2 regions of the Rhizobium sp. P2_G9 genome follow, and region 2 is predicted to be linked to the other one. Evidence: riboswitches for the same ligand, from Rfam matches in the RefSeq annotation. Region 2 holds a riboswitch; the other holds the start of a gene.
What was found. Region 2 has a riboswitch for S-adenosylmethionine ahead of AC1DYF_RS12610 (O-succinylhomoserine sulfhydrylase). Riboswitches for the same ligand answer to the same signal wherever they lie in the genome.
Positions count from the first base shown of each region.

Region 1 (6,461 bases), on a different contig from region 2:
TTGTTGGCCCGGAAGAGGGAGAGAATAAGGGCGGTCAAGGCATCGCTTGCGGGCGTTCGCATCACATTGTCCAATTGTCATCAAGAAATCCAATTGACATTATAATGTCAATTATCTATGTACTCATCATACCCGATTGACATCATAATGCCATAGCGAACGGAGATCCCATGTCTCAAATGCATCCCCTCGACCCAGCCTTCCCGATCGACCGCCAGTTAGAGGTCGAAGCGACCAACGTCGTGCTCGTCAATGTCTTCACTCTCGATGCGGCAGATGAACAAGCTTTCCTGCTGGCCTGGCAGGATGATGCAGCGCTGATGAAGCGGCAGCCCGGCTTCATCTCGACGCAATTGCATCGCGCGATCGGCCCGAGCCCGACCTATCTCAACAATGCTGTCTGGCAATCGACGGCCGATTTTCGTGCTGCCTTCACCAGTCCGGAGTTCAGGGCAAAACTCTCAGCCTATCCGGCTTCGGCCAAGGCCTCTCCCCACCTGTTCCAAAAGGCTGCGGTTCCCGGCATCTGCGTCGCCTGATCAAAAGGTTGTGGGCACTATGACCAAGCTCATCCACCCGATTGCGGGCGCAATCGCGCTACTGACGATTGTGATTTTCTGGCTGTCGACCGCGGTCAGTGAGTTGTTCGGTTCCGAGGCCGATATTATCACCGTCAAGACAGCCCTGCCCTGGGGTTTCCTCATCCTGGTTCCGGCAATGGCGGCGGTCGGAGGCACGGGCTTTGCCCTCGCCAAGGGTCGGCAAGCCGGGCTGGTCGGCGTCAAAGTCCGACGCATGCCGTTGATTGTGCTCAATGGTGCCTTGATCCTTATTCCGGCGGCGCTCTTCCTTGCATCGAAGGCGCAAGCCGCGCAATTCGACCCTGCCTTTTATGCGGTCCAGACGATCGAACTCTTGGCTGGTGCCACGAACATCGTCCTGCTTGGGCTTAACATGCGCGATGGCCTGAAGATGAAGGGCCGGCTCCGCCGCCGGCCGGCTTGATCCGGATCGTCGCGATGGGCTGTTTCGCGATGGTGAACGGCTGATCGGGAGCCGGCCGTTCGATAGGCTCTATTGCTCCGAAAGCTTCATCTCCGGATCATAGTCCTTCCCCACAACCTCTTTCACCACAGCCTGTCCAGCCATCATCAGCTTGGTGTCGGCATTATAGGCATAGGTCGGCGACCCCTCTAATACCCAGCCTTTGTTGAGCGCAGCGGAGACCTTGTGGCAGAAGGAAGCGTCGTCCGGGCCGGTGAGGAAGCGGTAGAGTTTCATGCGTTTGTCCTTGCTTTGATTGCCTCGACCCTGGCCATCAGCGCCAGGGCTTGTTGGTAATGCAGCCGCTCGACCATCTTGCCGTCGATCGATGTGGCATTCAGCCCCGCAGCTTCGGGGCTGGAGAAGGCGGCGATGATTGCTTCCGCTTCCGCGACTTCTTCAGGCGACGGCCGGAAATGCCGGTTGGCTGCCTCGATCTGCGCCGGATGGATCAGCATCTTGCCGTCGAAGCCCATGGCGCGGCCTTGGGCGCATTCGGCCTCGAAGGGGGCAAGGTCGCGGAAATCATTGGAGACGGAATCGAGCACCGTCAGCCCGAAGGCGCCGGCGGCGAGCACTGTCTGCATCAGCCAGGGCATGACGAAGCGGCGTTCCGGGTCCGGCGGGACGCCCGTGTCTTTCCGGAGATCGTTGAGGCCGACCACGAGGCAATCAAGCCGACCGCCGGCTGTCCTGCCGGTTTCGGCGATCGGTCCCGCATTGAGGATGGCGAGCGGTGTCTCCATCATCGCCCAGATGCGCAGGCTCTCCGGTGCTTCGCTATCGGCAAGGACGCCGGCGAGTTCGAGGATATCGTCTGCCGTCTTGACCTTGGGCAGCAGCACGGCATCCGGCTGGCAATCCATGACCAGGCTGAGGTCGTCCGTATAGTGCGGCGATGAGATGTCATTGACGCGGATGATGATCTCGCGATCCCTCAGCGGCCTTTCGGCGAGGAAATTGCGGATGTTGCGGCGCCCGTCTTCCTTGGCGCTCTCGGCGACAGAGTCCTCAAGGTCTAGGATCACCCCGTCCATCGCCAGCGACGGCAGTTTGGCGATGGCTCTTTCGTTGGAAGCGGGCAGGCTGAGGATGGAGCGGTGCAGCAGTGTCATTTTCGGGTCATAGCATTGTTTTGGAGCCGTTATGGCGCGACTTTCGCCTTATTTCAAGAATATGTGAAACTCTGTATCGAGGTATGCCTTGCATTTGAGGGGAAACTGCCCCACATTAAAAATGTTAAAAAATGGTGGTTGCCATGAGAAGTGTACGTTCTTTTCTACTGACACTCGCCGGCCTGACCTTCGTGGCCGTGGCCGCGCTGTTTACCGCTTCGATCGGCCTGGCGATTGCCGGCGCGGTTTCGGTGCTGCTGCTCGGCCAGTGGCTGTCGAGCCTGCTCTCGGACAAACCGGCGCCGGTGCGTGCCTATGCCCGCGCACGGACACGCCGCGAACAGGACCAGATGCGCGTCTGGAACGACGGCAAGGGCACGATTATCGACATGTGATGAGGCGGCCGGGCGTGAGCCTTGGCCGATCGGAAGGCGGACGATTCGTTCCGCCTTTTTTGTTGCCCTGAATTTCCTCCGACAGTATCGTCACCGCGCATTTCCCGAAGAGCAGGCCGCATGCAGTTTACCGGTACCGAGCACTATATCGCCGACAAGGACCTGATGATCGCTGTCAACGCCGCGATCCGGCTGGAGCGGCCGCTTCTGGTCAAGGGCGAACCGGGTACCGGCAAGACGGAACTGGCGCGGCAGGTGGCGGCCGGTCTTGGGTTGAAGCTGATCGAATGGAACATCAAGTCCACCACCAAGGCGCAGCAGGGGCTTTACGAATATGACGCCGTCTCGCGCCTGCGTGACAGTCAGCTGGGCGATGAGCGCGTGCATGACATTTCCAACTATATCCGCCGCGGCAAACTCTGGGATGCCTTCGAAGCCGACGAGAAAATCGTTCTTCTGATCGACGAGATCGACAAGGCGGACATCGAATTCCCCAACGACCTGCTGCAGGAACTCGACCGCATGGAGTTCCATGTCTACGAGACCGGCAAGATGGTCCGGGCCAAGGTGCGGCCGATCGTCATCATTACCTCCAACAATGAGAAAGAACTGCCGGACGCCTTCCTGCGCCGCTGTTTCTTCCACTATATCCGCTTCCCCGACGCCGAGATGCTAGGCCGGATTGTCGAGGTGCATTATCCCGGCATCAAGCAGCGGCTGTTGTCGCAGGCGCTGACCCGCTTCTTCGAGATCCGCGAGACGCCTGGGCTGAAGAAGAAGCCCTCGACCTCGGAAGCACTCGATTGGATCCGTTTGCTGGTCGCCGACGATGTCGAACCGGAGACGCTGGCCGCGAGCGACAAGAACGCACTGCCCAAACTGCACGGCGCGCTGCTGAAGAACGAGCAGGATGTGCATCTCTTCGAACGCCTGGCCTTCATGGCGCGCAGGGAGATGCGATAGGGCGCGGTGCCCTAAGCAAGCTTCGCGTCCGTAACCGCCTGCTTTCCACCCGATTGATATTTTCCCTCACCCGGTATAAGAGAAAGACCGTGGTGATTTGCCGGCCGGCTTGCAGCCACGTTAAACAACTCGCTAAATGGGCCACCGCGTATACGGGGACCGGCGAATTGTATTTCGAGCCGGTGTTATGGAGTTCCCCGATGCCGATCAAGATTCCTGATCAATTGCCTGCATTCCAGACCCTGCTGTCCGAAGGCGTTTCGGTGATGACCGATTCCGTCGCCATCCGGCAGGATATCCGTCCGTTGCAGATCGGCCTGCTCAATCTCATGCCCAACAAGATCAAGACCGAGATCCAGATCGCCCGGCTGGTCGGCGCCTCGCCGCTGCAGGTCGAGCTGACGCTGGTGCGCATCGGCGGACACAAGTCCAAGAACACGTCGGAAGAACATCTGCTGTCCTTCTACAAGACCTGGGACGAGGTGAAGGATCGCAAGTTCGACGGCTTCATCATCACTGGCGCGCCGGTCGAGATGCTGGATTATGAGGACGTCACTTATTGGGACGAGCTGACGCAGATTTTTGAATGGACGACGACCAATGTCCATTCGACGCTCAACATTTGTTGGGGCGCGATGGCGGCGGTCTATCACTTCCACAATGTGCCGAAATATACGCTGTCGGAAAAGGCTTTCGGGGTCTATCAGCACCGCAATCTCAACCCGACCTCGCCCTATCTGCTCGGTTTCTCCGACGATTTCGCCGTGCCGGTATCGCGTTGGACCGAGGTGCTGCGCAAGGACATCGACCCGGGATCGGGTCTCGAAGTGCTGATGACCTCGGCCGATACCGGCCTCTGCCTCATCGCCGAGAAGAAGGGCAACCGGCTCTATATGTTCAATCATGTCGAATATGACTCGACCTCGTTGGCCGACGAATATTTCCGCGACCAGTCGGCCGGCGTGCCGATCAAGATGCCGGCGAATTATTTCCCGCACAATGACGAGACCCAGATTCCGCTGAACCGCTGGCGCAGCCATGCGCATCTGTTGTTCGGCAACTGGATCAACCAGGTCTACCAGACGACGCCGTTCGTGCTGGAAAAGATCGGCGAAGAGGAGCGGCTGCAAGAGCGCAGGGTGGCATAGGCGATGTTCCTCCCCTTCTTCCTCGAACTCAAGGCAGCAAAGGTCCCGGTGACGCTCCGGGAATTTTTGACGCTGATGGAGGGGATGGAAGCACATATCGCAGACTACGATGTCGAGGCTTTCTACTATCTGGCGCGGGCATCATTGGTGAAAGACGAGCGGTTCATCGACCGTTTCGACCAGGTTTTCGCGCACTATTTCAAGGGTGTTTCGGCGGTCTCGGGTGCGACCGAGATCGTCGACATCGCCGAAATCCCCGTCGAATGGCTGATGCGGCTCGCGGAAAAACATCTGAGCGAGGAAGAGAAGCGGCTGGTCGAAAGCCTTGGCGGCTTCGAAAAACTGATGGAGACGCTGAAGCAGCGGCTCGCCGAACAGACGGGCCGTCATCAGGGCGGTAATAAGTGGATCGGCACCGGCGGCACCTCGCCCTTTGGCGCCTATGGCTATAATCCCGAAGGTGTCCGTATCGGCCAACCGGAATCGCGTCATCGGCGCGCGGTGAAAGTCTGGGACGAGCGTAATTTCAAAAATCTCGACGATTCGGTCGAGCTTGGCACGCGCAACATCAAAGTCGCATTGAAGCGGTTGCGCCGCTGGGTGCGCGATGGCGCCGACGACGAGCTCGACCTCGACAACACAATTCGCGCGACAGCCGAGCATGGGTGGCTGGACGTGCAGACGCGGCCCGAGCGTCGCAATCGGGTGAAGCTCCTGATGTTCTTCGACATCGGCGGCTCGATGGACGATCACCTGAAGATCGCTGAAGAACTGTTTTCGGCGGCGCGGGCGGAATTCCGTCAGCTCGAATATTTCTATTTCCACAATTGCCTCTATGAAGGTGTCTGGAAGGACAATCTCAGGCGCAAGTCGTCGATGATCCCGACGGAAGACGTGATCCGCACCTATGGTCCCGACTATAAGGTGATCTTTGCCGGCGATGCGTCGATGAGCCCTTATGAGATCAGCATGGCCGGCGGCTCGGTCGAGCATTGGAACAAGGAGCCGGGCGCGGTCTGGCTCAACCGCATCACCGGTCATTTCCGCAAATGGGTCTGGTTGAATCCGGTGGCGGAGAGCTATTGGGGCCATACGCATTCGATCGGCATGATCCGCAGCCTGTTCGGGGGCAAAATGTATCCGCTGACGCTTGGCGGGCTGGAAGCCGCGGCAAAAGAATTGTCGCGATAGGGCGATCGACCCTATATAGGTCGTGCCGAAAGGGAGCATGACAATGACCGAAGCCGCCAAGACCAGCATAGACCAGTCGCAAGTCGACCTTTTCTCGGCCATGGCGGCGGAGTGGTGGAGCCCGACGGGAAAATTCAAGCCGCTGCACAAGTTCAACCCTGTGCGGCTTGCCTATATCCGCGACAAGGTATCGGAAAAATTCGGCCGAGATCCGAAATCGCATAGGCCGCTCGAAGGGCTGCGGGTGCTCGATATCGGCTGCGGTGGCGGCCTGCTCTCCGAGCCGATTGCCCGCATGGGCGCCAATGTGCTGGGTGCCGACGCGTCGGAAAAGAACATTGCCATCGCCCGCATCCATTCGGAGCAGAGCGGCGTGCCGGTCGACTACCGCGCCGTGACCGCTGAGGCACTGGCCGCCGATGACGAAAAATTCGATATCGTGCTCAATATGGAAGTGGTCGAGCATGTCGCCGACGTGCCCTTCTTCATCGAGACCTGCGCCACCATGGTCAAGCCCGGCGGCCTGATGTTCGTCGCCACCATCAATCGCACCTTCAAGGCGGCGGCACTTGCCATCGTGGCGGCGGAAAACATCCTGCGCTGGC
Region 1 is NZ_JBFUFK010000021.1:13,475-19,935, reverse strand. It holds gene AC1DYF_RS18440 (MarR family winged helix-turn-helix transcriptional regulator) at 1-62, opposite strand, end outside; gene AC1DYF_RS18435 (antibiotic biosynthesis monooxygenase family protein) at 171-539, shown strand; gene AC1DYF_RS18430 (hypothetical protein) at 559-1,005, shown strand; gene AC1DYF_RS18425 (DUF1737 domain-containing protein) at 1,075-1,281, opposite strand; gene AC1DYF_RS18420 (HpcH/HpaI aldolase/citrate lyase family protein) at 1,278-2,159, opposite strand; gene AC1DYF_RS18415 (hypothetical protein) at 2,303-2,554, shown strand; gene AC1DYF_RS18410 (AAA family ATPase) at 2,675-3,517, shown strand; SAM riboswitch at 3,597-3,674, shown strand; gene metA (homoserine O-acetyltransferase MetA) at 3,718-4,665, shown strand; gene AC1DYF_RS18400 (vWA domain-containing protein) at 4,669-5,856, shown strand; gene ubiG (bifunctional 2-polyprenyl-6-hydroxyphenol methylase/3-demethylubiquinol 3-O-methyltransferase UbiG) at 5,900-6,461, shown strand, end outside.
Region 1: linked by a shared signal. The riboswitch ahead of metA (homoserine O-acetyltransferase MetA) and the one ahead of AC1DYF_RS12610 (O-succinylhomoserine sulfhydrylase) in region 2 are both predicted to bind S-adenosylmethionine.

Region 2 (6,461 bases):
GCTGCGGCTGTGGGGGAGGGGGCGGCGGTGGTGGCGCAAATTCATGCGGCGTTGCAATTCATGGGAGGGGTCGAAGCGGACCGAAACGTGGCGGAGCTTCGCGCCGCGGCGCGCGAGTGACCGCAATATTTTGGATAATTGAATTTGTTGTTTCTGGAGCGGGTGAAGGGAATCGAACCCTCGTATTCAGCTTGGGAAGCTGCTGCTCTGCCATTGAGCTACACCCGCACTTGCTTTCCAATCCCATGACAGGTGTTTGGCTGTCAAGCCGAATTGGCTTTGGTCCGGGGCATTTGGGTAAAGACGTGTGTGACAAGTGCGGGACCTGCGGGACAGGCCACGCTCTGGAGTGTAATATTCATTGTCTTGCGTTCGTGGTCGGTAATTTTGATTGGCGCGATAGAGGAGCATGTATGGAAGACCAAGACCCGCAGCAACCGGTAGTCATGCCCAATGGCTACAGGCCGGCGATCGTGACGGCCATCACCGTGATATTGGGATTTTCGCTCTATTTCCTGCGCTTCTGGAACTTCGAAGCTCCGGGAGACTGGACAGTGCCGTCCCTGATTGCAGCGATCGCGATGGTCGTTTCCATCACGGTGCAGATTGTCGCGCTGGCCCGAGCCCTTAGCCTGTCTGATGACAATCCCAAGGCCTATAGCATCACGGTTCGGGTGTTTATCGTGGGCGTCATTCTTGCTCTTGCGAGCGTGGTGTTTGCATCGGCGGCATTCGCTGGGATTTTTGGCTCCTGAGATCAAAGCCAAACTTAACCTGGATGAGCAATTCATCGGGGATGCATGGGAAGGCCTGCATTGGAGAAGATTGAAGGCGCCAATGGTCCTACAAAGGCCACGATCGATGAGATGGCGCCTTCGGAAACCTCGAGAACGTTGAGGGAGTGGGGACGCCAGGGCTCGTCCTCGTTTGCGCGAACGTAGAGTGCGACGGCGCTCCGGCCGTTGGATTGCAGCACTTGCCCGCGATAGTCGCTCCAACGCTCCAAAGCCTGCTGCATGAACACCCTGAGCACATCGCTGCCGCTGAGCCATGTCCGCCAGGGCGGCATGCGCAGCGTCGCGTCGGCGCGCAGCAAGGACACGAAGGCATCGAGGTCGCGGTTCTCGAGGGCCGCGGCGTAGCGCTCTGCCATTTGCTGGTCCACATCGCTGGCGGCAGCCCATTTCGGCTCGTGTCGATAAGCGGCATCGAAGGCGCGGCGTGCCCGCTGCAGCCCGCTATTGGCCGCCTGTGGGGTGATGGCGAAGGCCGAGGCGACGTCGGCGGCGCTCCAGCCGAGGACTTCGAACAACAGGAAGATTGCCCGTTGCCGCGCGGGCAGCAATTGCACGCAAGCCAGAAAGGCCAGGCGCACGGATTCCGCCAGTTCGTAACTTGCATGCGGGTTCGGCGCTTCGTCCGCTATCAGCGAGAGTGCGGGCTCCGGCATAGGCTCAAGCCAGGCGATATCGAGATCCGGCACGCCCAGTCCAGCGAAATCGTGGATGCGTTTCGGAACCGGGTCGCCCCAGAGGCGCCGCTCGCGCTTGTGCCGCCTGAGCGCGTCAAGACAGGCATTGGTCGCGATGCGGTAGAGCCATGGCCGCGCATGCGCCTGATCGGCCAGGTCCTTGCGCGAGCGCCAGGCACGCGCAAAAGTCTCCTGCGCGATGTCCTCGGCGTCCGCCAGCGATCCCATGATCCTGTAGCAATGCAGCCTGATTTCCTTCTGTCGCTCACGTGTGAGCTGGTCGAAGGCGGCACGCTCGACGGTTGTCGAGCTGTCGGCCTCGGCTTGCCCCTCTGGCTGAGCGCTTCCGCTTTGCACATTCAGTGAGCTCATAAGACCGCCTCTGCGTCGATTATGGTCATCGCTCTAGCCTGCATGATCTTCGCTCACCCTTCGAAAGAGATATCTCCGCTCCATTGGACGAATTGCAGAGCGCCAATTCATCGCCCGAAATGAAGAATTCGCCGCGAAGCGCCTTTTTCTTCGCGGATGCCGCTGAAGGCCTGCCGCGCGATGAATTTCCGCTCGCGCCGTCGTCTTGTCCAGCAGGGCCCCGCCAATTGCGGCAGAGCCCACCATAGCAAAAGGAAAGACWGGTCATGACTGACATTATTGTCCACGGAATCTCCTTCAGCCCCTATGTTCGCAGCGTCGCGATGGCACTCGAGATCAAGGGCGTGCCTTATCGGCATCGGCGTCTTGAACTGCGGCCTGCCGCCGGTGGTCTGGGAAGCCCTGAACACCTCAAGCTTCATCCATTCGGCCGGGTTCCCGTGCTCGATCACGGCGATTTCAGGATCTACGAGACCCAGGCGATCCTGCGTTATCTCGACGCGCGCTTTCCCGAGCAGCCGTTGCAGCCCACCGAACCAAAAGCCCTCGGGCAAATGAGCCAGGCCATGGGCATCCACGACTGCTATATGTTCACGCAGTCGGTTCGGCCGATCGGCGCGCAGCGGGTGGTACGTCCGGCCTTGATGGGCCTTACTCCAGACGAGGCAGTGGTGGCCGAGGCTTTGCCCGTGACGCAAGTCTGTCTAACGGCATTGGATTGTCTACTGGGGAAGAAGCCATTTTTTGGCGGGGATGCACTGTCGCTGGCCGACCTGCTGTTGGCCCCGCAACTGCACTTGATCTCCGGCGTGCCGGAGGTCCGCGCCATGCTGGAAGGCATGGGGCTGTTCGATTGGCTCGAACGGATGGTGGCGCATCCGAGCATGGTTGCCACAATCCCCGTCGAGCTCAATCTGCCGAGCAGCTTGCGGGCGCTCGAAGCGGCGTGAAGTGCGATCGCCGGGATAGGGCAAAGCGCAACGCGTCGCCCTGCCGCGCAAAACCATTCCGGCGGGCTCTTGTCCGCCGGGATTTTGCCGCTCACTCGTGCGCGCGAAAATGCTTCGAGAGCTTCAGCCCCTGCGCCTGGTAGTTTGAGCCCAGACCTGCGCCGTAAAGTGCCTGCGGCAGTTCGCGCATGCGCTCGTAGACCAGGCGGCCGATGATCTGGCCGTGGTCGAGGATGAAGGGCACGTCGTGGCTGCGCACTTCCAGCACGGCGCGAGAGCCGGAGCCGCCGGCCTGTGCGTGGCCGAAGCCGGGGTCGAAGAAGCCGGCATAATGCACCCGGAACTCGCCCACCAGGGGATCGAAGGGCACCATTTCGGCTGCATAGAGCGGCGGCACGTGGACGGCTTCGCGCGAGACGAGGATATAGAATTCGTCTGGGTCGAGGATCAACTCGTTGGCGCCGCGGCTATAGAGCGGTTCCCAGAAATCGTAGACATCGTGTGCTGCCTTGACGTCGACGTCGATGACGGCCGAATGGCGCTTGCCGCGATAGCCGACCAGGCCGTCCGGTCCGGTGCCCTTGAGATCGATGGAAAGGGCAATCGACGAGCCGGCGATAACAGGTGTTTCGCTGGCGACCAGGGTTTCGGCCAGATGCAGCGCCAGCATCTCGCCTTCCTGCAGCAGCGACTGGCCGTCGCGAAAGCGCACCTGCGACAGGCGCGAGCCCTTGCGCACGATGACCGGAAACGTCTTCGGCGAGATTTCGAGATAGAGCGGCCCCTTGTAACCGGCCGGGATCTTGTCGAATTCCTGTGAATAGTCGGTGATCACGCGGGTGAAGATGTCGAGCCGGCCGGTCGAACTCTTGGGGTTGGTCGAGGCCGACAGCACTTCCGGCAATTCCAGGCTTTCGAGCAGCGGCACGATATAGACGCAGCCGGTTTCCAGCACCGCACCTTGGCTGAGATCGACGACATGCAGCTTCAGCCGGTCGAGCTTGTCGGCGACGCGTTTGTGCGGGCCGGGCAGGAAAGAAGCACGGACTCGGAAGGCCTGCGCGCCGAGCCGGAGATCGAGGCTCGCCGGCTGCACCTGGTCGACGTCCAATGCTTTCTCGGCCTTCAGCCGGCCTTCGTCCCAAAGCGCCCTGATCGCGCGGTCTGCCAATATGCCTGCCATTCTGCCCTCATTTTCGCCGGACAATAGAAACCCATCCACATTGACGCAAGCGACCAGATGCGATAAGCCGCAGTTATTCCGTGGTGATTTGGCCGGCCGGCTTGCAGCCACGTTAAACAAGTAGCTAAAAAGGCCGGGTTCGTGATGAAACCGGCTTGCTTTATGCGGCCGGTTTTTTGTTTTTGAGGGTGATGCACATGAGCAAGAAGAACTGGCGTCCGGCAACCAAACTCGTCCATGGCGGCACGCTCCGCTCGCAGTTCGGTGAAATGTCGGAAGCGATCTTTTTGACGCAGGGCTTTTATTACAATTCCTCCGAAGCCGCCGAGGCGCGTTTCAAGGGCGAGGATGACGGCTTCATCTATGCCCGTTACGGCAGCCCCACCAATGACATGTTCGAAAAGCGCATGTGCCTGCTCGAAGGTGCGGAAGATGCGCGCGCCACCGCGTCCGGCATGGCCGCCGTCTCTGCCGCGATCCTCTGCCAGCTCAAGGCCGGCGACCATATTCTTGRGGCCCGCGCCCTGTTCGGCTCCTGCCGCTGGGTGGTCGAGACGCTGGCGCCGAAATACGGCATCGAATTTACGCTGATCGACGGCAAGCATCTGGAGAACTGGGAAAAGGCAATCCGGCCGAACACCAAGGTGTTCTTCCTCGAAAGCCCGACCAATCCGACGCTGGAAGTGGTCGATATTGCCGGCGTCGCCAAGCTCGCCAACCAGATCGGCGCCAAGGTCGTGGTCGACAATGTCTTCGCCACGCCGCTGTTCCAGAAGCCGCTCGAACTCGGCGCCCATGTCGTCGTCTACTCCGCCACCAAGCATATCGACGGTCAGGGCCGCGTGCTGGGCGGCGTGGTGCTGTCGAGCAAGGAATGGATCGACGCCAACCTGCATGACTATTTCCGCCATACCGGCCCGGCCATGTCGCCTTTCAATGCCTGGGTGCTGCTCAAGGGCATGGAGACCATGGCGCTGCGCGTCCGCCAGCAGACGGAAAACGCCGCCAAGATCGCCGATTTCCTCGCCAATCACAGCGCCGTCTCCAAGGTGATCTATCCCGGTCGCAAGGACCATCCGCAGGCCGAGATCATCGCCCGGCAGATGACCGGCGGCTCGACGCTGGTCGCCTTCGAGCTGAAGGGCGGCAAGAGCGCGGCTTTCGCCTTCCAGAACGCGCTCGATATCATCAGCATCTCCAACAATCTCGGCGACGCCAAGAGCCTGATCACCCATCCGGCGACGACGACGCACAAGAATTTGAGTGAGGATGCGCGTGGCGAGCTTGGCATTGGGCCGGGCATGGTGCGGTATTCGGCCGGTATCGAGGATGTGGAGGATTTGATCGAGGATTTCGATCAGGCGTTGGGGAAGATCAAGTAAGTCAGCGATCCGGGGCTGCCCCCCCCTCTGCCCTGCCGGGCATCRCCCCCTCAAGGGGGGAGATTGGCCAGACGCCGGCTCCCTGGCTCAAACTAGCGTCGAGTGCACGGAATACGACAGAAGATTGGTGCGAGGCAGCGCCTCATCCAATCTCCCCCCTTGAGGGGGAGATGTCCGGCAGGACAGAGGGGGGTGATCACGTGCGCCGAGCCTGCGATCCAACAATCCACCCCTTGTGGTCAGAACCCAGACAGCGCTACTAATTGTCAGACCATTGCCTGCCGCAAGGAATTCGCACCATGTCCGACACCACGCCGAAACGCCGTCTCCGCTCCCAGGACTGGTTCGACAACCCTGACCATATCGACATGACGGCGATCTATCTCGAGCGCTTCATGAACCAGGGGATCACGCCCGAGGAACTGCGCTCCGGCAGACCGATCATCGGCATCGCGCAATCGGGCAGCGACATCAATCCCTGCAATCGTCACCATATCGAGCTGGCCAAGCGCACCCGCGACGGCATTCGCGATGCCGGTGGCATTCCGATTGAATTTCCCACCCATCCGCTGTTCGAGAACTGCAAGCGCCCGACCGCGGCGCTCGACCGCAATCTCGCCTATCTCGGCCTGGTCGAAGTGCTCTATTCCTATCCGTTCGACGGCGTCGTGCTGACCACCGGCTGCGACAAGACGACGCCCTCGGCAATCATGGCGGCGTCGACCGTCGATATTCCGGCGATCGTGCTCTCCGGCGGGCCGATGCTCGACGGTTGGCACGAAGGTGACCTCGTCGGTTCCGGCACCGTGTTCTGGCGATCGCGCCGCAAGCTGTCGGCCGGTGAGATCAACGAGCAGCAGTTCCTCGAGGCGGCGATGGATTCGGCTCCTTCGATCGGCCACTGCAACACCATGGGCACGGCCTCGACGATGAATGCGCTGGCCGAGGCGCTCGGCATGTCGCTGACCGGCTGCGGCAATATTCCAGCCGCCTATCGCGAGCGCGGCCAGATGGCCTATCGGACCGGCCGCCGCGCTGTCGAAATCGTCTTCGAAGATCTGAAGCCGTCCGATATCCTGACCCGCGAGGCCTTCCTTAACGCC
Region 2 is NZ_JBFUFK010000013.1:22,039-28,499, forward strand. It holds gene AC1DYF_RS12580 (FAD-dependent oxidoreductase) at 1-120, shown strand, start outside; tRNA gene AC1DYF_RS12585 (tRNA-Gly) at 155-228, opposite strand; gene AC1DYF_RS12590 (hypothetical protein) at 414-755, shown strand; gene AC1DYF_RS12595 (RNA polymerase subunit sigma-70) at 788-1,843, opposite strand; gene AC1DYF_RS12600 (glutathione S-transferase family protein) at 2,110-2,793, shown strand; gene AC1DYF_RS12605 (2'-deoxycytidine 5'-triphosphate deaminase) at 2,885-3,976, opposite strand; SAM riboswitch at 4,047-4,125, shown strand; gene AC1DYF_RS12610 (O-succinylhomoserine sulfhydrylase) at 4,174-5,358, shown strand; gene AC1DYF_RS12615 (IlvD/Edd family dehydratase) at 5,658-6,461, shown strand, end outside.